DNA from 3 places in the Kribbella sp. NPDC048837 genome. Region 3 is predicted to be linked to each of the others. Evidence: riboswitches for the same ligand, from Rfam matches in the RefSeq annotation. Region 3 holds a riboswitch; each other region holds the start of a gene.

Region 1 (7,508 bases), 220 kb from region 3:
TGCTGCCGGCCGAGGGGTACGTCGTCGCCGTCGGCGCCCAGCAGGTCGTGCTGGACGGGGTCGATGCCCGCGGCACCTTCTACGCCGCGCAGGCCTTCGCACAGCTTGTCCAGGGCAACCAGGTGGACGGCGTCGAGATCCGCGACTGGCCGACGATGCGGTACCGCGGCTCGATCGAGGGCTTCTACGGGACGCCGTGGTCGCACGCCGACCGGCTCGATCACCTGGACTACCTCGGCGCGCACCGGATGAACACCTACGAGTACGCCCCCAAGGACGACCCGTACCACCGCGAGCAGTGGCGCGACCCGTATCCGGCCGACAAGCTGGCCGAGCTAGGCGAGCTGATCGACCGCGCCGCCCGGAACAAGGTCGACTTCACCTTCGCGCTCTCGCCCGGCCTGTCGATCCGCTACACCGACGACGCCGACTTCCAGGCGCTGATCGCCAAGTTCGAGGCGCTGTACGCGCTCGGTGCGCGGGCGTTCAACGTGGCGCTGGACGACATCGAGTACGAGCAGTGGCACAGCCCCGAGGACGAGCAGAAGTTCGGCCCCGGCGGCGGTGGGGCCGGGCTGGCGCAGAGCGAGCTGCTGAACCGGATCCAGCGCGAGTGGGTCGAGACCAAGCCGGACCTCGCGCCCCTGCAGATGGTCCCGACCGAGTACTACAACGTCGACGAGACGCCGTACAAGCAGGCGCTGCGGGAGCAGATGGACAGTGCCGTGGTGGTGCACTGGACCGGTATCGGCGTCGTCCCGGAGACGATCACCAGTGCGCAGGCGGCCGAGGCGAAGGCCGTGTTCGGGCACGACATCCTGATCTGGGACAACTACCCGGTCAACGACTACGCGCACGGGCGGATCCCGCTGGCGGCGTACAGCGGCCGTGAGCCGGGCCTCGCCGACCAGGTCGTCGGCGTGATCTCGAACCCGATGAACCAGGCCGCGGCCAGCAAGCTCGCCCTCTACTCGTTCGCGGAGTTCGGCTGGAACCCCGCGACGTACGACGAGCAGGCGTCCTGGCATGCGGCGATCGCGGAACGCGCCGGGGGAGACGCCGCGACGATCGCGGCGCTGGAGGTCTTCGCCGACCTCACGACGTACGACGGGAAGCTGCACCTGGTGAACGCGCCGGTGCTGTCCGCGAAGACCGCCGCGTTCTGGCGGACCTGGGAGGCCGGGGACCTGGCCGGCGCGATCGCGGACCTCGAGCCGTACTGCGAGGCGATCGAGAACGCTCCGGCCCAGATCCGCGAGGGCGTGATCGACCCGGCCTTCGCCGACGAGGCGGACGCCTGGCTCGACGCGGCCTTCTACTGGGGGCAGGCGCTGCGCCAGGCCCTGCGCGTCCTCGAAGCCGGCGCCGAGGGCAACAGCTCGGATGTCGCCACCGGCCGGGACCAGATCAGCCACCTGGTCACGCAGGCCGAGGAGATTCGCGACATCCGGCTCCCGCACTCCACCACCCACCCGCGGATCGGCGACGGCGTTGCCGACGCTTTCATCAGCAGAGTGACCGACTCGGTATCCTGAGCGGTGGACCGCGACTGGCGTTGAGGTGGACGACCACCGGGGAACGGTCTGCCGGACATCCGGCCGCGCCGCGCGCCTGGGCAGCTGACCTGTAGTCGACGCCCGAAGGAGCGCGCCATGACCGCTGAACTGATGATCGGGACCGACCTCGCCGCCGAGATGGTGGCGCGGGCGGCCGAGCGAGCCCGCGTACTGCGGGAGCGGACCGGCGTGCAGCCGTGTCTGGCGACCGTACTGGTGGGCGACGACCCCGCGTCGGCGACGTACGTCCGGATGAAGCAGAACCGGTCGAAGAAGGCCGGGATCGCGTCGCGGAGCGTCGTCCTGCCCGCGGAGACGACCACCGAGGAACTGGTCGCCGAGATTCACAAGCTCTCGAACGACCCCGAGGTGCACGGAATCCTGCTCCAGCACCCGGTGCCGGCGCAGATCGACGAGCGGGCCGCGTTCGAGGCGATCGACCCGGCCAAGGACGTCGACGGCGTGACGATGCGGTCGTTCGCCGCGATGGCGTTCGGCGATCCCGGGTTCCGGTCCGCGACGCCCGGCGGGATCATCCGGCTGCTGGAGGCGTACGACGTACCGATCGCCGGGGCGCACGCGGTGGTGATCGGCCGCAGCCCGATCCTCGGCAAGCCCGTCGGGATGTTGCTGCTGGCATCGAACGCGACCGTCACCTACACGCACTCGCGGACCACGGACCTGCCGGACATCGTCCGGACCGCGGACATCGTGATCGCCGCGGTCGGGAAGCCGAACTTCGTCCGCGGTGACTGGCTCAAGCCGGGCGCGGTCGTCGTCGACGCCGGCTACAACGAGGGCAACGTCGGCGACGTCCACTTCGAGGAGGCGGTCCAGGTCGCCCGCCTGATCACGCCGGTCCCCGGCGGCGTCGGGCCGATGACGATCGCCCTGCTGCTGGAGCAGGCCGTCGACGCCGCCGAGGCGGCTGCCTCCTAGCTCATCGGTGGCAGCCACCGTCCTTGTCCGGGCGTGAGTGTGGCCGAGCCACGTCGTCGATGCCCTTGTAGGCGTACGGGTCGGTCCCGGCCACCATGACGATGTCGCGGAAGTCGTGGTTGGCGATGTGAACGCCGGGTGGCAGCGAGTGCCAGGGGAGCAGCGACTCCGCGCTCATGTAGTGGTTCGCCAGCGCCCGGCGGAACCCGTGCCGACCGCTGTTCGGCAGCGATCGGTGCAGCAGGTAGCCATTGAAGATCACCGCCGAGCCGGCCGGGACCTCGATGGCGACCGCCTGGTCGTCGGTGTACGGGAAGTCGTACGCCTCCGACGTACAGTCGAAGCGCGGGTCGTCCTGCTCGCGGTCGGGGTAGATGACGCCACGGTGGTGTGATCCGGGGAGCACCCACAGGCAGCCGTTCTCGACCGTCGCGTCGTCGAGTGCGATCCAGACCGCGGTCAGCGAGCGGTCGCGGGTCGGGATGAAGAACTCGTCCTGGTGCCAGGCCTGCCCCGGCTTCCCCTCGGACTTAATGAACAGCATCGACTGCATGGCCTTGACGTTCGGGCCGATGACCGCGGTCAGGGCCCGGACGATCCGCGGCGCGTGCAGCGCCTCGAGCGCGGCGTCCGACACCTTGTGCGGATAGTGGATGCACAGGAACTGCCGCAGTACGTCGTCGCCCGGGCCGATCCGCGGCCCGTCGGCGATCCGGCCGAGCTCCCCGCGGCAGAGTTGCTCGGCGGCGGCGTTCAGGGCGGCGACCTGCTCAGGCGGTACGGCGTGGTCCAGGACCGCGAAGCCGTTCCGCCGGAAGGACCCGACGAACTCGTCGGTGACCTCGGGGAAGCGCTGCACGGTGGCGTCGACGGGTCCGGTCGGGAGGGTCTGCATCAGGTGCTCCATCCGGGGAGGGGGGTTTCCGGATCCGTGGATCCGAGACGGCTGTCCACTCCTTGACTACTCTGCCCTAGGGTTGAGGTAGACGAACCAAGGAGGCGAGCACGTGGCGGTACGGGCGATCCGGGGTGCTACCCAGCTCGAGGTGGACGAGCGCGAGCATCTGCTCACGCGGTCCGCGGAGCTGGTGAAGGCGGTCCTGGAGGCGAACGATCTGGAGAGCGAGGATCTGATCAGCATCCTGTTCACCGTCACGCCGGACCTGCACTCGGAGTTCCCGGCCGTGGCGGGCCGGCAGATCGGGCTCACCGATGTACCGCTGATGTGCATGCAGGAGATCGACGTGCCGCACGCGCTGCCGCGGGTGGTCCGGCTGATGGTGCACACCGAGACCCCGCGGTCCCGCGAGAAGATCCAGCACGTCTACCTGCACGGCGCCGTCGCTCTCCGTCCAGACCTGACAGGCGCCCAGTGAGTGAGCTGCGCGGGCCGGTGCGGATCGTCGGCACCGGACTTATCGGTACGTCGATCGGCCTGGCGCTGGCGCGGTTGGGAGTCGTGGTCGAGCTCGTCGACGCCGACCCGGACAACGCGCTGATGGCCGAGCGGATCGGCGCGGGATCGCGACTGGTCCAGATCGAGCCGCAGCTGGTCGTGGTCGCCGTACCGCCGGATCACGTCGGCGCGGTGATCGCCGAGCAGCTCGAGCAGACCGACGCGGTCGTCACGGACGCCGCCAGCGTGAAGTCCAAGCCGCTCGCCGACGCCCGCCGGCTGACCGGCGACCTCAGCCGGTACGTCGGCAGTCACCCGATGGCAGGCTCCGAGCGGAACGGTCCGCTGGCCGGTCGGGCGGACCTGTTCGACGGCGCGACCTGGGCGATCACCCCGCACGAGACGAGCGCGCCCGAGGCGGTCGAGCTGGTCCGGCGGCTGGCCGAGGCCGCCGGGGCGCGGACGGTCGAGCTGTCGGTCGAGGACCACGACCTCGGCGTCGCCCGGGTGTCGCACCTGCCGCACCTGATGTCGGCGCTCGCCGCCGGCACGCTGGCCGACGCGCCGAGCTCGCACCTGCAGCTGTCCGGCCAGGGCGTCCGGGACGTGACCCGGATCGCGGCCGGCGACCCGAAGCTGTGGACCCAGATCGTGTCCGCGAACTCGACCGCCCTGACCGGCCTGCTGGAGCAGATCCGCGGCGAGCTCGACCGCCTACTCGTTGCCTTGGGCAAGGAAGAGGCCGCCGAGGAGCTCACCTCGATCCTCGGGCTGGGGGTCTCGGGTGCGGTCCGCGTGCCGGGCAAGCACGGGACGCCGCACATCGACCTGGTCACCGTTCTGGTCACGATCCCCGACCGGCCCGGTCAGCTCGCCCGGTTGTTCGCCGACGCGGCCGAGTCCGGGGCGAACGTCGAAGACCTGCGGATCGACCACAGTCCGGGGCGCCCCGTCGGTGAGGTCGAGCTGGCGGTCAAACCGGGATCGGTGGACCAGTTGGTCGACGTACTGACCGAGCGGGGCTGGGTCGTCCACCGGTAGTCCCCGGCAGGCGGTAGATGCCCGGGTTGTCCCCAGGCCCAGGTAATCTTCGGGCATGATCATCGCTGTGGACGGCCCGAGCGGATCCGGCAAGTCGAGCACCGCGCGAGGCGTCGCCAGCCGGCTGGGTCTGCGCTACCTGGACACCGGCGCGACCTACCGGGCGGTGACCTGGTCGGCGCTCGAGCACGGCCTCGACCTGGACGACACCGCGGCCGTCGCGCAGCGGTCCCGGGAGCTGCGGCTGGAGATCAGCACCGACCCCGAGCGGCAGTTCGTGATCGCCGACGGGACCGACGTGACGGCCGCGATCCGGGAGCCCCGGATCAGCGAGGCGGTCTCCAAGATCGCCACCAACCTGGACGTCCGTGCCGACCTGATCCCGCGCCAGCGGGCGATCATCGACGCCGCCCAGCCGAGCGGCGGGATCGTGGTCGAGGGCCGCGACATCGCGACCGTGGTCGCCACCGACTCCGAGCTCAAGGTGCTGCTGACGGCCGACACCGACGCCCGGCTGGCCCGCCGCGGCGCCGAGCTGGCGACCGGGTCGGTCACCGCCGAGCAGTTGCGCGACCAGATCGTCCGCCGCGACGCCGACGACGCGACCGTCTCGGAGTTCCAGGTCGCGTCCGACGGCGCGGTCACCATCGACTCCACCGATCTGTCCCTGGAGGAGGTCGTCGACGTGATCAGCCGACTCGCGAAGGAGGCCGAGGCGGCCCACACCGTCACCGGCGACCGGGAGTCATGACAGCAGAACTGACGGGGCACCTGGAGTTGCCTCGCACAGACGACCTGGCCTCGTTGCCCTACCGGCTCGCGCTGCCGGCGCGGCTGGTCGCCAAGCCGTACTTCCGGCACAAGTACCGGCTGACCATCCACCACGAGGACCGGTTCCCACGGACCGGTCCGGTGCTGATGACGCCGAACCATCTGAGCCTGCTCGACGGGCCGCTGCTCGGGGCGATCGCGCCCCGGATGCTGCACCAGCTCGGCAAGATCGAGGCCTTCGGCGGCCTGCAGGGCAAGATCCTGCGCCGGATCGGCCAGATCCCGGTCGACCGGTCGTCGTACGACGTTCTCGCGATCCGGAAGTCGATCAAGGTGCTGCGCGACGCCCGGGTGCTGAACATCTACCCGGAGGGGACCCGGGGCCCCGGCGACTTCGGCCGGATCCGGGTCGGAGTGGCCTATCTGGCCATGGTCACCGGCGCTCCGATCCTGCCGGTGGCCCTGCTCGGGACCCGGTTGCCGCACGGCGACGTGGAGGGTTTTCCACCGGCCGGGAGCCGGGTCGACGTGGTCTATGGCGAGCCTTTCACGATCGACCGCGTACCCTTTCCCAGGAGGCATTCCGACGTACGGGCGGTTGCCGACCAGATCGGCGACGTGTTGCGGGCCCATGTGAGGGCGGCCGTCGCAGCCACCGGCCACCCCCTCCCGGGCGTGCCAGACAAGAAGGACCCTGATGACTGACCTGCCCACCGGCTACGACTTCGCCGAGCCTACGCACGACCGTGAGGACGCCGGACCGCTGCCGGTGCTCGCGATCGTCGGCCGGCCGAACGTGGGCAAGTCCACGCTGGTGAACCGCATCATCGGCCGCCGCGAGGCGGTCGTCGAGGACACCCCGGGCGTCACCCGCGACCGCGTGTCGTACGACGCCAACTGGGCCGGCCGGGGCTTCACGGTCGTCGACACCGGCGGCTGGGACCCGGACGCGGTCGGCATGGCCGCCCTGGTCGCCGCCCAGGCCGAGGTCGCCATCAACGCCGCCGACGCGGTCCTGTTCGTGGTCGACGCCACCGTCGGCATCACCGACGCGGACGAGGCCGTCGTCCGGGTGCTGCGGAAGTCGGGCAAGCCGGTCGTGCTGGCGGCCAACAAGGTCGACGACCAGCGGGTCGAGTCCGAGGCGATGAACCTGTGGAGCCTCGGCATCGGCGAGCCGTTCCCGGTCTCCGCGATGCACGGCCGCGGCACCGGCGACATGCTGGACGCCGTCCTGGCGGCGCTGCCCGAGGCGCCGCCGGAGCGTGACCCCGAGTCCGGTGGTCCGCGCCGGGTCGCGATCGTCGGCAAGCCGAACGTGGGCAAGTCCTCCCTGCTGAACAAGGTCGCCAAGGAGGACCGCGTCGTGGTCAGCGACGTCGCGGGCACGACGGTCGACCCGGTCGACGAGCTGATCACGCTCGGCGGCAAGGAGTGGCGGTTCATCGACACCGCCGGCATCCGCCGCAAGGTGAAGAACGCGCAGGGCCACGAGTACTACGCCTCCCTGCGGACCAACGCCGCGATCGAGCGGGCCGAGGTCGTCGTGGTCGTGATCGACGCGTCGGAGCCGATGTCCGAGCAGGACCTGCGGATCATGAACGCGGTCGAGGAGGCCGGCAAGGCGCTGGTGATCGCGTACAACAAGTGGGACCTGGTCGACGAGGACCGGCGGTACTACCTGGAGCGCGAGATCGACCGCGACCTGGTGCAGTTCCGGTGGGCGCCGCGGGTGAACATCAGCGCCCTGACCGGCCGGCACATGGAGAAGCTGGTGCCCGCCGTCGAAGCGGCGCTGGACGGCT
Region 2 (7,508 bases), on a different contig from region 3:
ACAAGTGGTTCTGCTCCGCGCCGCAGGTCGACGTCTTCCTGGTCCTCGCGCAGGCGCCGGACGGACTGAGCTGCTTCGTCGTGCCGCGAGTGCTTGCCGATGGCAACCGGAACACCTTCGCGCTGCAGCGGCTGAAGGACAAGCTCGGGAACCGGTCGAACGCGTCCAGCGAGGTCGAGTTCCACAACACCATCGGCTACCGCCTCGGCGACGAGGGCGCCGGCGTCCGCACGATCATCGAAATGGTCGCCGCCACCCGCCTCGACTGCGTGCTGGGGTCGTCCGCCCTCCAGCGACGCGCGCTGGTGGAGGCGGTCTGGCACACGAAGCACCGCTCCGCCTTCGGCGGGCTGCTCGCCGACAAGCCCGCGATGCAGAACGTGCTCGCCGACCTGGCCCTGGAGAGCGAGGCAGCAACCGCCCTGGGAATGCGTCTTGCTGCTGCTGTGGATGCTTCTGTGAACGGTGATGAACAGGCTGCGGCTTTCCGGCGGATCGCACTGCCCCTCGCCAAGTTCTGGGTTTGTAAGCGGACTCCGTTCATGGTGGCCGAGGCCCTGGAGTGTCTCGGGGGGAACGGGTTCGTGGAGGAGTCCGGGCTGCCGCTGCTGTTCCGGGAGTCGCCGTTGAACTCGATCTGGGAAGGGTCCGGCAACGTGAATGCGCTCGACGTGCTGCGGGCGCTGCGGAAGCCGGAGTCACTGGAGGCGTGGCTGCTGGAGGTGGGGGCGGCGCGCGGCGCCGACCAGCGCCTCGACGCCGCGGCGAACGACGTACTGCAAGCGCTTGCTGACGTCGAGGGAGCCGAGGCCGGCGCCCGCACGCTGGCGGCGCGGATGGCCCTGTGCCTGCAGGCGTCACTGCTGGTCCGGCACTCGACGCCCGAGGTCGCGGACGCCTTCGTCGCCTCGAGATTGGCCAACGACTGGGGCGGCGTCTTCGGGACCCTCCCGCGGACCACACTGTTCCCGGCGATCATCGAGCGCACGATAGGGTGAGCGCGTCGCGACTGGCGCGCTGAGGTGGAGAACCACCGGGGAGCGAAAACCGTCGGCACCGTGCGCCTGGGTGCCTTCGACCCACTGCAACCGCAGGAGAGACAACGATGACTCAACCCTTCGATGCCGCCGCCGCTTCGGCCGCGTACCGCAACGCGCTCGAGGTGATCGGCGCGGTGGAACCGACCATCGCCGGCGCGATCAAGGCCGAACTGGCCGACCAGCGCTCGTCGCTGAAGCTGATCGCGAGCGAGAACTACGCCTCCCCCGCCACCTTGCTGACGATGGGCAACTGGCTGTCCGACAAGTACGCCGAGGGCACCATCGGGCACCGCTTCTACGCCGGCTGCCAGAACGTCGACACCGTCGAGCAGACCGCGGCCGACCACGCCACGGCACTGTTCGACGCTCCGCACGCCTACGTCCAGCCACACTCCGGCATCGACGCGAACCTGGTCGCCTTCTGGGCGATCCTGGCCCAGCGGATCGAGTCGCCGGCCCTGGCCGAAGCGGGCGCGAAGCACGTCAACGACCTGACCGACGAGGACTGGACCAAGCTCCGCAAGGCGCTCGGCGACCAGAAGATGCTTGGCATGTCGCTCGACGCCGGCGGTCACCTGACCCACGGCTTCCGGCCGAACATCTCCGGCAAGATGTTCAACCAGCACTCGTATGGCACCGACCCGGAGACCGGGCTGCTCGACTACGACGAGGTCGCCCGCAAGGCGCGCGAGTTCAAGCCACTGATCCTGATCGCCGGCTACTCGGCGTACCCGCGCAAGGTGAACTTCGCCACGATGCGCGAGATCGCCGACGAGGTCGGTGCGACGCTGATGGTCGACATGGCCCACTTCGCCGGTCTGGTCGCGGGCAAGGTCTTCACCGGCGACTTCGACCCGGTCCCGTTCGCCCACGTCACCACGACCACCACCCACAAGTCGCTCCGCGGCCCGCGCGGCGGCATGGTGCTCTGCCAGCCCGAGTACGCCGACTCCGTCGACCGGGGTTGCCCGATGGTGCTGGGTGGCCCGCTCAGCCAGACGATGGCGGCCAAGGCGGTCGCGCTCGCCGAGGCCCGGCAGCCGTCGTTCCGTGAATACGCGCAGGCGATCGCGGACAACGCGGTCACGCTGGCCGAGGGCCTGATGAAGCGTGGCGTGAAGCTCGTGACGGACGGCACCGAGAACCACCTGGTCCTGCTCGACGTCTCGTCGTACGGCATCACCGGCCGGCAGGCCGAGTCGGCGCTGCTCGACGCCGGCATCGTGACCAACCGGAACGCCGTGCCCCGCGACCCGAACGGTGCCTGGTACACCTCGGGCGTCCGGATCGGTACGCCGGCGCTGACCACGCGCGGCTTCGGCGCCGACGAGTTCGACCGGGTCGCCGAGCTGATCGTCGACGTCCTCTCGTCGACCACGCCGACCACCACGTCGGCCGGTGCACCGTCCAAGGCGAAGTACGTGCTCGCCGACGGCGTCGCGGACAAGACCCGGGCAGCCTCGGCCGAGATGCTCGACAAGCACCCGCTCTACCCGGGCCTCGAGCTCAGCTGAGTTCCACCGCGCCCGCTCCCACGCGCGTGGGAGCGGGCGTCTTCCGTTGTGGCATCAGTACGGCGGCCAGCACCGCGCCGGCGGCCGCGATCGCGGCCGAGACCCACATGGTCGTGTTCAGGCTGGTCATGAACGCATCGCGGACATCGGCCAGCAAGCCGGACGAGCCGGACTCGCTTGCGACCGCGAGCCCTCCGCCCAGGCCCCTCTCGACCGCGTCGGCGGCTTGCGCGGGTAGTCCGGTCGTGTCGACGTTGTGGCGGTAGACCGAGTTCAGCACGGTGCCGAGTACGGCGACGCCGATCGTGCCGCCGACCTGCCGGAACGCCTGCAGGAGACCGGATCCGGTACCGGCTCGCTCCGGGTCGAGCACACCGAGCGCCGCGTTCATTGCCTGTGGCATCGAGCACCCGAGGCCGAACCCGACCACCACGAACCAGATCGCCGTGTAGCCGTACCCGGTGCCGAGGTCGGTGAAGGCCCCGAGCACGAACCCGACGGCCATCACCACGAACCCGGTCATCACCACCAGCCGGGTCCCCACCTTCGACTCCACGGGCTCGGCCAGCTTCGCGCCGACGGTCATCCCGCCGATGAACGGCAACAACTTCAGCCCGGTGTGCAGCGCGTCCGATCCGTTGATGCCCTGGAAGTACTGCGGCATCGTGAACAGCAACCCGAAGATCGCGAACACCGCGACCGTCAGCAGCACCGCACCCCCGGTGAAGGTCCGCTCGCGGAACAACCGCAGTTCGATCAACGGCTCGGTGGTCCGCCGCTGCCACAACAGGAACCCGGCGATCAGTACGACGGCGAGCCCCAGGAACAGCACGGTGACACCGTCGGTCCAGGATGTCTCGCCGGCCTTGGTCACGCCGTACACCAAAGACGCCAGACCCGCGCTGGAGAGCAGGATCCCGAGCCAATCGATGGCCGGGCGCCGCGAGCTCCGCGTCTCCGGGACCAGCAGGGTGACCGCGAGGGCGGCGATCAGCGAGATCGGCACGTTCAGGATGAGATCCACTGCCAGCCGGCGTGGTCGAGCAGCAGGCCGCCGACGATCGGGCCGAGCGGCATACCGATGCTGTTGGCAACGACGAAGAAGCCGATCGCCTTCTTCCGCTCCTCCTCGGTGCGGAACAGCACGGTGATCAGCGACAGCGCGACCGGGACGATCATCGCCGCGCCGATGCCGAGGAAGGCACGGGCCGCGATCAGCGCCTCGGCCGAGTCAGCCAGAGCACACGCCAGCGAGGCCGCGCCGAACAGTGTCAGCGCGATCGCGATGATCTTGCGCCGGCCGTACCGGTCGCCGAGGAGACCGGCGGGCAGCAGCAGCGCCGCGAGGACGAGGTTGTAGCTGTTCGCCATCCACTGCAGCTGGCTGGTGGAGGCGTCGAGGTCGGCGGCCAGCGTCGGCAGCGCGACGTTGAGCACGGTCGTGTCCAGGCCGAGGACCAGGACGGCGAGGCAGAGCGCGAGCAGGACACCGAAGTGGGGGGCGCCGGTCAGCGCCGGCCCTTCGGCGTGGGAGGTCGAGGTCATGAAATTCAAGTTATCAGAAGTTTGTGATAGTTGCGATACATCAAATTACTGTAAGCTTCAACCATGAGTCGGGAGCCCAGTCCGGAACAGATCAGCCAGTTCGTCGAGCGCTTCGCCGGAGTGCTGGCGAACAGCGGCGTACCGACGATGTCGGCCCGGGTGATGGGCCGGATGCTGGTCAGCCCGACCGGCACGATGACCGCGGCCGAGTTGGCCGAGTCGCTCAAGATCAGCCAGCCCGCGGTGTCCGGCGCGGTCCGGCAGTTGCTGCAGGTCTCGTTCATCTCGCGCGAGCGGTTGCCCGGTTCACGCAAGGACCACTACCGGATCCGCGAGGACGTCTTCGCCGCGATCCTCGAACGCCGCAACGAGGCCCTCGGCGAGTGGGAGTCGAGCAGCCGCGCCGGCGCCGACCTCTTCGGTGCCGACTCCCCCGTCGGCCAACGGCTCACCGAGGCCGCCGACTTCTTCGCCTTCATCAAGACCGACCTGGACCAGCTGATCAAGAACTGGCGCGCGGAGCATCCCCGCACCAACGCATGAGATCCGGCCACGGACCTCGAGAGCGGCCCGCACTGCGACCGCACGTCCGCCGCAATCGACACCGCAGTCAGTCGGCGACCAGCGCGGACGTTCTCCCGGTCGGGCTGAAGCACCGGGTGGGTTTAGCGAGTCAGTGCGTACACGGCGATCGCGGCGAAGTCGTCGGCCGGCTCTGATGCCTGCCAGGAGCGGACGTCGTCGACGTACCGGGATCCGTGGCCGGTGAACTCGGCGTACCGGTCGACACCGTCGGCGGGACAGGGGTTCATGCCGTCGAGGTGATCGCCGAGGCCCTCCTCGAAGAGGTCCTCGGAGTTCGGGCCGTTGACGACCGCGCCGGTGAGCTCGCGGCCGAGGATGTTCGCGATCTGGTGGTGCGGGCAGCGCTCGGCGTTCTGGCCGACGCCGACCATGAACGACACACCCCACGCGTTCGCGCCGAAGTTCCACGCGAGTTGCTGGTTGCCGAAGTCGTCGTACCGTCGATCGCCGGTCACCTTCCGGTAGAGCTGCGCGGTCGCGGCCAGCCCGAACGCATGCGGCACGGCGTCGAAGTTGTCGTACTGCGCTCCCGCCCGGAACGGATCCGCCGACGCCCGGTCCACACCGATCTGCAACTGCGCCTGAAGATCCCCGACGAGCCGGCGAACCAGCGGTCGGTCCGACCGAGCAGCCTTGATCAGATCCGCGTGCGCCAACGCGCTCACGTCGTACAGGTTGAGCGTGTCGCCGCCCGCCTCGTGCTCGATGTACTGCGTGGCCCAGTAGCCGGCCTGCTTCAGCCAAGCGCCCGCCCGCGGATCACCCAGCCGGCCCGCGGCGAGGGCAAGCTCGGTCGCGCCCAGCTCGAGATCGTCACGCCAGGCCGTCTCCGGATAGAACGCGAACGGCAACGACGTGACCAGCTGCCCGACATTCTTCGTCTGCGCCTGCGCGTAGATCTCGGCGGCCGTTTCGAGGTGACGCCGGGCCTGCGCACGATTCGTCTCGACCTGCGCGGCCAGCGCGAAGGCAGCCGCCGTACGACCGGCCAGGTTGGGGCTGATCGGCGTGCCGGGCGCGGCCGCCCGGAACACCGGCCGGTTCCGCAGGAAGCGTTCGGACGGATCGGTCAGGTGATCGTCGACCTCGGGCAACCGCCACACGTCGTGGTCGCCGACGAACGTCTCCTCGACGTTGCCCGTGCCCACACCGACCTGGATGTAGAGCGTCTTCGTCTGTGAGTCCCACATCTTGTCGAGCCAGCTCAGCCCGTGCCGAGCCTCCGCCAGCACCTGCCGATCCGGCCGGCGCGCGTCCCGAGCCGATGCCCACAGCAACGATTCAGAGTACGCCGCGATGTGGGTGAACTTCAGGTAGTCACCCGCGTCGTACCAGCCGCCCTCGACATCCACCGGACCACCGATCCGGCGGAGCTCTCCGACGGTCTGATCGCTGTCCGGATCGACGAACACCGGTGTGTCGTACACCTGCGCGGCCCGGTCGGTGAGGTGTGCCGGCTGCCGCCCGAGCGACCCGGGGACGACGTTCGCGCCGTCGCGCTGCTCGGTGAAGAACGTGACCGCCTTGTCCTTGGCCCCGGTCAGCAGCCGATCCCCATCGGCCTTGATCTCGAACGCCGACGACGCGACACCCGGGACCTCGATCCGGTAGCGACCCGGCACCTTCAACGCGGACAGATCGAGCTGGTAGACGTGCTGGTACGTCGCGTTCCACTCCCCCACATCACCGCCGACCCGCCCGCTCAGCACGCGATGCCCGTACCGGTCGACCACCTGGTACCGCGCACCCGTCGCGGCATCCCGCGTCATCACGTACGCCGCCTTGCCGTCCAAGGCGCCGTACCCCAGTTGATTCACCCGCACCACGCCACCGGTCCCGGCGGCGCCGGCGCTCAGCGGACCCACCACCAGACCCGCGGCCACGACCATCGATCCGACCCGACGCAAGGACCTCACGATTGTCTCCCTCCGACCAACCGTTAGGAAAGTTTCCTATTGTTTGCACGGAAAGTAGCGCACCGCACCACCGGAGTACAGAGCTCAGCCGCGCAGGCGGGACGCGGACCACACCATCAGTACGGCGAAGGTGGTGCCGAGCAGCGCACACGCGAGCGGCACGCTCGTGCAGGAGATCAGCGCACCGAACCCGGTCATCGCCACCGGCATCAAGGCCTCGTCGGACAGGCTGACGATGCTCGAGGTGCGACCGAGGTACGCCGGCTCGATGGTCTGCTGGAACGCGCCCGACAGCAGCGCCGACGCGAGGCCGGCGGTGAACCCGATCATCCCCATCGCGACGAACACGACCGGCCGCGGCACCGAGCCGATCATCACGCAACCGGCCGCCTGGACGATCAGCACGAGCAGGCCGGCTCGCGCGGGCCGCGCCGGTTTCCACCGCAGTGCGGTCACCGCACCGACCGCCGCACAGATCCCGGAGCAGGCCTGGAACCAGCCGAGGGCGGCGGATCCCCAGCCCTCTAGGTGGGTGCGCTGGACCAGGCCCACGGCGAGGACCGGTCCGACACAGAGGTTCAGCCCGAAGAACGCGATCACCAGCGTCCGGGCGATCCGATCGCGGCGCAGATACCAGAACCCTGCGGACAGGTCGCGACGGATCGAACGCCCGCTCGGCGCCGGCCGCGGGAACCGTGGCCGGACGACGAAGGCCAGCGCCAGGGCGATCACCGCGAACGAGACGGCATCGACGACCATCACCGTCACCAGGCCGCCGTGCGCAACCAACAGGCCGCCCAGCGGAGCTCCGACGAACACGGCCAGCCGGTTGGCCAACTGCCGGCTCGCGGCCAGCCGGACCAGATCGTCGGAGCGCACCAGCCGCCGCGGCAGCGTCCCCGACGCCG
Region 3 (7,508 bases):
GACGCTCGAGCCGATCCGGGTGACGTCGGTGCCGTAGATGTGGATGGAGATCGCCGTACCGTCGGAGGTGTTGTTGACCCGGTGGATGTCGCCGGGCGGCGCGAATCCGCTCACGTCACCAACGTGGTTGTCGCTCTGGCCGATCAGTCGCAGGTCGGCGTCGTACAGGTCCTCGTGCTCGACCCCCTGGATCACCCCGAACACGCACCAGGTCACGTGATCGTGGATCCGCGTCACCTGCCCGGGGCGCCAAACCAGCGCGATGATCGAGAACGAGCCGTCGGGCTCGACGTGCAGCGTGTGACTGCGGTAGCGGTCCGCCGATCCGAGGCGCTGCTCGGCGGTCAGGACGTCCGGAGTCGGCAGATGCCGGCGCAGTTGCTCGGCCACGAGGTCTGCGGTGCCGTTCCAGTCGGCGTGCTGGTCGATGGCGGTACGGACGCCGGCGATCAGGTCGGTCAGTTCGCTGGTGGAGATCGTTGTCGTGGTCATGTCTTGAGCGTGCGCCGGTCAACCCATAACGTCTAATGCCAAGTTTCGTGCTCACTCATAGATAGATTTGATACATGCTCGATGTCACGAGGTTGCGCGTCATCGACGCCGTCGCCAGGCACGGTTCGGTCACCGCGGCTGCCCGCGAACTGCACTACTCGCAGCCGTCCGTCACTCACCACCTCTCCCGCCTGGAGGCCGAGACCGGCGCGCAGCTGCTGCAGCGGGCCGGTCGTGGCATCCGGCTGACCGAGGCCGGCCGGCTGCTGGCCGCTCGGGCCGCGGAGATCATCGGCCGGATCGACGCCGTCGACGCGGAACTCGCCGCTCACGTCGGGTTGAGCGCCGGCCGGATCCGCCTGGCCGGCTTCTCGTCGGCGATCGGGTCACTCGTGCCGCGGGCGGTGGCGGCCCTGGGCGACAAGCACCCGGGCCTCGAGATCAACCTGCTCGACGCGCATCCGCCGGAGGCGCTCGAACTGCTCCGCACCGGCACGATCGACGTCGCGATCGTCTTCCGGTACGACGAGACCGAGCCGGAGCCGTCCGGCGTACGACTGCATCATCTGCTCGACGATCCGCTCTACCTGCTGTCCGCCGATCAGCCGGTCGAGTTGGCCGGGCTCCGCGACGCGACCTGGATCGCCGGATGCGATCGTTGCCGCAGTCACCTGGTTTCGCTGTGCGCCGCCGAGGGCTACGAGCCGCGGATCGGCTACACGTCCGACGACATGGTGGTCATGCAGGCGCTCGTCGCGGCCGGCCTCGGGGTGACGACCATGCCCGGGCTCGCCCTCCGTGCCCACCACGCCGAGGGCATCATCGCCACCGAGCTCCCCGGCTCCCGCCGCCACGTCTACGCCGCGACGTACGGCGAACCACCCGACCCACCCGCGATCGCCGCCCTGCTCACCATCCTCGCCGAGACCGCGACGCTGCGCTGAAGCACTTCAGGAGTGCTCGATCGCGCCGGTGAGGGGGTTGTAGACGTAGACCTCGGTGCCGGCGTCGGGGTTGCGGGCTTGGAGGGTGTGGCAGAGCGGGGCGAACGGGCCGCCGAGGTCGACGATGGTTGCACCGGCGCCGAGGACGCCTCGGGCGAGGTGACTGGGGGCCGTGAGGTCGATGCGGGTGATCACGCCGGGAGTCACCCAGACGGGCTTGTCCGCGAGCCGGCCGGACAGTTGGTGGTGCAGGTGGCCGCACAGGACCGCTTGTACGTCGGTCCCGGCGAGAACGCGTGCCAGTTTCTCGGGCTCTTGCAGGACCACGGGCTTCAGATACGGGATCGCGTCGACGGAGATCGGCGGGTAGTGGAGTACGACGATCGACCCGGCCGGCGCGGGTGTGGCCAGCTCGGCGGCCAGCCAGTCCAGCTGGTCGTCGCCCAGCACACCGTGTGTCTCTCCGGGGACCAGGCTGTCGAGCGTGATGACGCGGAGGCCGTCGACGTCGCTCACCGCGGCGATCGCACCGGCGATGTCGGCCTGGCGGCCGATGGGTGAGCCGTCCGGACCGAGGTGGCCCCAGCCGAGGGCGGCGGTGAAGCCGTCGCGACGGTCGTGGTTGCCGGTGCAGTAGACGTGCGGGACACCTCGCTCAGCGGCGAACTCGCCCACGGCCGAGCGCACCGCAGTGCATCCCTCTTCGGACCCGTCGTCGGCGATGTCCCCGCTGACGACGATCAGATCCAGCTCCGGCACCCCGCGTACGTCGTACAACAGTCCTTTGAGCGCGCCGAGACCGTCGACGCCGTCCTCGTCCGGGCCGGTGCGGCTGATGTGGGTGTCGGACAGGTGCAGAACACGATGTGGCATGACGAGTCTCCCGGGATGTCGTTGCCGTCGGCACCCAGGCGGTCGATGCCCGTCGCGTCACTCCCCGGTGGTGACCCACCCTCGCCAGTCGTGTGGAACCACCCTACCCAGAGAACGTGACCTCGGCAGTGGGCTGGACGGCGGCGGTGCGGCCCGGGGCCGTGTGGTTCTCCCAGTAGAGGTTGGTGTGGGCGATGACCTTGTCCGGGGTCGGCGCGCCGTACTCCGAGAGGTCTTCGGTGGTGTGGGCGTCGCCGACCAGGGTGACGTCGTACCCCCGGACCATGGCGCCGTGGATGGTGGAGCGGATGCACTCGTCGGTCTGGGCGCCGCTGACGAAGAGGTGGCCGATCCCGGCCTCGGCGAGGACGTCCTCGAGGTCGGTGTCCTCGAAGGAGTCGGCGAAGGTCTTGTGCACGAGCGGCTCCGCCTCGTCGCGCTTGAGCTCGGGGACCAGCTGCCACTCGTCGCTGTCCTTCACGAGGTGCTCGCTGGAGTGCTGGACCCAGACCACCGGCACACCGCCGGCGCGGGCCTTGCCGACCAGGGTGCTGATGTTGGACACCACCTGGTCGCGCTCGTGGGCTTCGCTGACGACACCGTTCTGGACGTCGATCACCACAAGTGCCGTGTTCGGCCGATCTGACAGCGTGGACATGCCGTTCCCTCCCTCTTCCCGGGTCTGTGACGAACGCTAGTCCCACTCGCCGACAGTTTCAGGAGACCTTCCAGCTCCGCAGCCGCAACCGCACGGTCGGTACGTCGCCGTCGTCGAGCTCCTCGGCCCGCCGCACCGCCACCTTCACCGGCAGGATGTACCGCCCGTCCTTCGGGAACATCGACCTGTCCCACACGCTGTCCCCGATCTGCGCCTGCACCAGGATCATCCCCCACCCGTACGTCACGACATTGGATTCCGCCTCGAGGTACGCACAGTCCTCCTCCGGCACCGTGATGAAATACCACGGCGCCGGCCCGCGCCAGTACCAGATCTCGGCGGCGAACTCGATCTCATTCACTGTTACTTGCCTCCAGCAAGCGGTTGGCGATGTTGCGGGCCGCGGTTTTGAGTTCCGCGGATCGGAGGATGTGGTAAGGGGCGGGGAGGGAGGTGAGCTGGCCGGCGTACCAGTAGGGCTCGTCGGTGCTGGCCAGGAGGCGGGTGTGGGTGTCGTCGATGGCTTCCAGGCGGCCCATGCTGCGGGAGATCCAGTGGGCCACGTCGTCGCGCGGGGCGTCGACGATGACCTCGATGGGGTATTTCCAGCCCATCGCCAGATGTTCCTCGACGGCGGCCAGTGGGTCCAGGTCGGCGGGTGCGGTGAATTCCTCGCCCTGCGGCTCGACTTTGGCGATCCTGTCGACGCGCAGAACGCGGCGGGAATTCTTCGTGTGCGACCAGCACAGCAGATACCAACGGCCCCGGCGGACGACGACCGCCCACGGGTCGACGTCCATCGGCCATTCCTCGCCGTGGTGCCGACGGTACTGAAGGATGACGCGCCGGCCGGCGGTGCTCTGGGAGACCAGGGCCGCGGTGATCTCCGGGTCCGGCGTGCGGACGCCGGGATCGGGACCGCGCGCGCTGACCCGGCGGATGGCGTCGGTCGAGCGGGCGATGTGTTCGGGCAGGACCCGGATGATCTTGCCGAGCGCGTTCTCGACCGGGTCGGCCGCGCCGCGCGGTCCTTCCAGCACCGCCATCACCAGGCCGAGCGCTTCGGTGGTGGTGAACATCAGTGGGGCCAGCCGCAGTCCGCGACCGACCCGGTAGCCGCCGTACGGACCGCGGACCGACTCGATCGGGATGTCGGCCTCGCGCAGGATCGCGACATAGCGCCGGGCCGCCCGTTCGGAGACCCCGAGCTTCTCCCCCAGGTGCTCGGCCGTGATGCCCGGGCTGTTCTGGATCAGTTCCAGCACCATCAACGTCCGCGCCGTCGGACTCACGTCGTACGCCACAGGTCCTCACCATTCCGGAAGTGAACTGTCCGGAACCGAGCGTAGCGTCCCGGCCATGGACTACAACACTGTGATGGAGCTGCCGGCGGCGGGCGACGAGGTCGAGACGCTGCTGGGTGTGCTGGAGCGTAATCGCCGGACGTTCGCGTGGAAGACCGGCGGGCTGGACGCGGCCGGGATGAACACCCGGCTCGGCCCCTCGACGATGACGCTGGGCGGTCTCGTGAAGCACCTGGCCCTCGTCGAGGCCGACATGTTCTCGCACCGGTTGCACGGCCGGGACCCGGGCGCGCCGTGGAACAAGATCGACTGGGATTCCGACCCCGACTGGGAGTGGCGCACCGCCGCCGACGACTCCCCCCAAGAACTGGTGGAGCTCTGGCGCGACATGGTCGCCCGCTCGCGCGCCTCGGTGGCGGAGGCCATCGCGAACGGCGGTCTCGACACGACCGGCAGCCTGGTCTGGCCGGACGGCCGCTCACCCAACCTGCGCCGGCTCCTCGCCGACATGATCGAGGAGTACGCGCGGCACACCGGCCACGCCGACCTGATCCGCGAGTCGATCGACGGCCTGGTCGGCGAAGACGCACCCCAGGAGGTCGCCGCACCGTAAGCACCAGCGGCAAAAGTGCGCACCGGATGAGCGGTTTGTCTGCGACGATCAACGGGTGCGAGCGGATCGATTGGTGGCGGTGCTGCTGCTCATGCAGGCCCGGGGCCGGGTGACTGCCGCCGAGGTCGCCGAGGAGCTGGAGATCTCCGTCGCCACCGCGCGCCGCGATCTCGAGGCGTTGTCGACCGCCGGCATCCCGGTCTATCCACAGCCCGGGCGCAACGGCGGTTGGCAGCTCATCGGTGGCGCGCGGACCGATCTCAGCGGTCTGAGCGCCACCGAGGCCCAGGCGCTGTTCCTCCTGGTCGGCCCGGCGGCGTCCATCGCTCCGGACGCGAAGGCCGCGCTCCGCAAGCTCGTCCGCGCGCTGCCCAGCACCTTCCGTGAACACGCGCAAGCCGCCGCCGAGGCGGTCGTGATCGACCCGGCCCGCTGGGGCGAGCACGTGAAGGAACGCCCCGAACTCGTCCGTCGTCTGCAGGATGCCGTCGTACGGCGACGCCGAGTGCGGCTCGTCTATCAAGGGCGCGGCCGGGACGAGTCGGAGCGCCTCGTGGATCCGCTCGGGCTCGTGGACAAGGACGACATCTGGTACCTGATCGCGCAGACCGGCACGGGCCAGCGGACGTTCCGGGTCGAGCGGGTGGTGTCGGCCGAGCTGACCGAGGAGTCGTTCGAGCGGCCGGCCGATTTCGACCTGTCCGTGGCGTGGGGCGAGATCGTCGACCGGATGGAGGAACGGCGCTCCGGGCTGACCGCGACCGTGCTGATGGACGAGCGGTTCGTGTGGGTGATGCAGGACCGGCTCGGCCGCAACTGCGAGGTCGACGGGATGGACGGCGACCGGGTGCGGCTCAAGGTCACCGCGCCGACGCCGTTGATGATCGCCCAGCACCTGGCCGGCTGGGGTGGCTCGATCGAGGTGATCGACCCACCCTCGGTCCAGGCCGAACTCGCCCGCCTCGGACGCGAACTCGCCGACCGCTACAGCGGGATCGTGTAGAGGATGAAGCCGCGGTTCTCGGCGACCTGGTCGTAGAGCCGTCGGGCGGTGGCGTTGCTCTCGTGCGTCGACCAATACACCCGGCCGCAGCCGCGTTCCCTCGCCCAGTCGGTGACGGCCGCGATCAACGCGCGCGCCGCACCCTGACCGCGGGCCTCGGGCGCGGTGAAGAGGTCCTGCAGATAACAGGAGTCCGGTGCCGTCGTACTCGCGTGGACGAGAAAGTGCGCGATGCCCACCAGCCGGCCGTCGAGGTAGGCACCTAAGGCGTGGATCTCGGTGTCCCGCTCGAATCTGGCCCACGCCTCGTCGAAGAACTCGTCCGTCATCGTGCGCCCGTAGAACTCGTTGTAGCCGGCAAACAACGTCTGCCAGGTGTCACGGTCGGTAGGGTCCAGTCGGGCGATGGTGAGCATGTCCGGCACAGTGCCATACCGGGAGGCGAAATGGCCCGTCGGGGTGAGTAAGGTGCGGTGGTTCCGCTTGTCCCGACATCGAGCTACAGGAAGCGTCCGTGACCACATCCCCTCCCCAGCCGCCGCAGAATCCCTACCCAGGTCAGCCGGGCGGGTACGGTCCGCCCCCGGAGCAGTTCCCGCAGTACGCTCAGCCGCAGACCCAGCCGGAACAGCAGCAGCCGGGCCAGGGATACGGTGGTCCCCAGTACGGGCAGGCGCCCTACGGACAGCAGCCGTTCCAGCAGCAGGCGCCGTACCAGCAGGGCCAGGCGTACCCGCAGCAAGGGCAGTCCTTCCCGCAGCAGGGGCAGTTCCCCCAGCAGGGACAGGCGTTCGCGCCGCAGGGTCAGCAGCAGTGCCGGTTCTGCGGTGGCTACCCGGCGGTCGACGCGACCGTGCGTGGGCACCAGGGCATGATCATCCTGATGCGGTGGCTGAAGCTGCAGGGCCGGTTCTGCCGCACCTGCGGAATCGCCTCGGTGCGCGACATGACCTCGAAGAGCCTGTGGCAGGGCTGGTGGGGTATCGGCTCGGTGATCATCAACCCGATCATCATGCTGACGAACATCGGCCCGATGCAGAAGTTCAAGAGCCTGCCCGAGCCGGCGCCCGGCCCCGGCCGGCCGATGGACCCGGGCAAGCCGCTGTTCCAGCGCCCGGTGATCCTCGGTCTGCTGATCCCGGTGGCGGTGCTCGCGCTGATCGTCTTCGCGAACCTCAACTCGACCTCGAACGCCGACGTCGGGCAGTGCGTGCAGAACAAGGGCACGTCCAGCAACCCGAACGTGAAGGTCGTCGACTGCGGCTCGGCCGACGCCGAGTACAAGATCGTCGGCAAGCTGGACGACTCGACCGACGACACCCGGTGCGAGCAGTTCGCCGGCTCCGAGGCGTCGTACGTCTACGAGCGCGGCTCCACGAAGTACACACTCTGCCTGTCCCCCGTCTGAGCAGCCGCGTGCCGGTCTACGCGTAGTACCCGTCGACCGGCACGCGGGCCTCGTCGTACAGCGCGGGCCCTTCCAGTGGTACGTCGGGGAACCCGCCGGTCGACCTGAGTCCGTCGAGCTGCTCCCCCGACAGCGCGTACACGACCCGGCCGAGTCCCGCGCGGGCGAGCGCGCCCGAGCACATCCCACACGGCTGGCAGCTGGTGTACATCG

What was found. Region 3 has a riboswitch for ZMP and ZTP ahead of ACZ6O0_RS01265 (metallophosphoesterase). Riboswitches for the same ligand answer to the same signal wherever they lie in the genome.
Region 1: another riboswitch for ZMP and ZTP. It lies ahead of ACZ6O0_RS02285 (bifunctional 5,10-methylenetetrahydrofolate dehydrogenase/5,10-methenyltetrahydrofolate cyclohydrolase); the one in region 3 lies ahead of ACZ6O0_RS01265 (metallophosphoesterase).
Region 2: another riboswitch for ZMP and ZTP. It lies ahead of ACZ6O0_RS16720 (glycine hydroxymethyltransferase); the one in region 3 lies ahead of ACZ6O0_RS01265 (metallophosphoesterase).

What each region holds. Positions count from the first base shown of each region.
Region 1 covers NZ_JBVJHF010000001.1:462,485-469,992, reverse strand. The annotation lists gene ACZ6O0_RS02290 (beta-N-acetylhexosaminidase family protein) at 1-1,535, shown strand, start outside; ZMP/ZTP riboswitch at 1,536-1,624, shown strand; gene ACZ6O0_RS02285 (bifunctional 5,10-methylenetetrahydrofolate dehydrogenase/5,10-methenyltetrahydrofolate cyclohydrolase) at 1,653-2,495, shown strand; gene ACZ6O0_RS02280 (phytanoyl-CoA dioxygenase family protein) at 2,497-3,390, opposite strand; gene aroH (chorismate mutase) at 3,503-3,871, shown strand; gene ACZ6O0_RS02270 (prephenate dehydrogenase) at 3,868-4,932, shown strand; gene cmk ((d)CMP kinase) at 4,988-5,683, shown strand; gene ACZ6O0_RS02260 (lysophospholipid acyltransferase family protein) at 5,680-6,408, shown strand; gene der (ribosome biogenesis GTPase Der) at 6,401-7,508, shown strand, end outside.
Region 2 covers NZ_JBVJHF010000003.1:230,245-237,752, forward strand. The annotation lists gene ACZ6O0_RS16715 (acyl-CoA dehydrogenase family protein) at 1-998, shown strand, start outside; ZMP/ZTP riboswitch at 996-1,077, shown strand; gene ACZ6O0_RS16720 (glycine hydroxymethyltransferase) at 1,106-2,554, shown strand; gene ACZ6O0_RS16725 (MFS transporter) at 2,547-3,578, opposite strand; gene ACZ6O0_RS16730 (MFS transporter) at 3,563-4,099, opposite strand; gene ACZ6O0_RS16735 (GbsR/MarR family transcriptional regulator) at 4,163-4,642, shown strand; gene ACZ6O0_RS16740 (glycoside hydrolase family 9 protein) at 4,765-6,600, opposite strand; gene ACZ6O0_RS16745 (MFS transporter) at 6,685-7,508, opposite strand, start outside.
Region 3 covers NZ_JBVJHF010000001.1:245,900-253,407, reverse strand. The annotation lists gene ACZ6O0_RS01275 (cysteine dioxygenase family protein) at 1-492, opposite strand, end outside; gene ACZ6O0_RS01270 (LysR family transcriptional regulator) at 567-1,436, shown strand; gene ACZ6O0_RS01265 (metallophosphoesterase) at 1,443-2,309, opposite strand; ZMP/ZTP riboswitch at 2,335-2,411, opposite strand; gene ACZ6O0_RS01260 (cysteine hydrolase family protein) at 2,413-2,967, opposite strand; gene ACZ6O0_RS01255 (DUF1905 domain-containing protein) at 3,026-3,328, opposite strand; gene ACZ6O0_RS01250 (helix-turn-helix transcriptional regulator) at 3,321-4,271, opposite strand; gene ACZ6O0_RS01245 (DinB family protein) at 4,327-4,884, shown strand; gene ACZ6O0_RS01240 (helix-turn-helix transcriptional regulator) at 4,940-5,887, shown strand; gene ACZ6O0_RS01235 (GNAT family N-acetyltransferase) at 5,869-6,303, opposite strand; gene ACZ6O0_RS01230 (LppU/SCO3897 family protein) at 6,402-7,295, shown strand; gene ACZ6O0_RS01225 (nucleoside deaminase) at 7,312-7,508, opposite strand, start outside.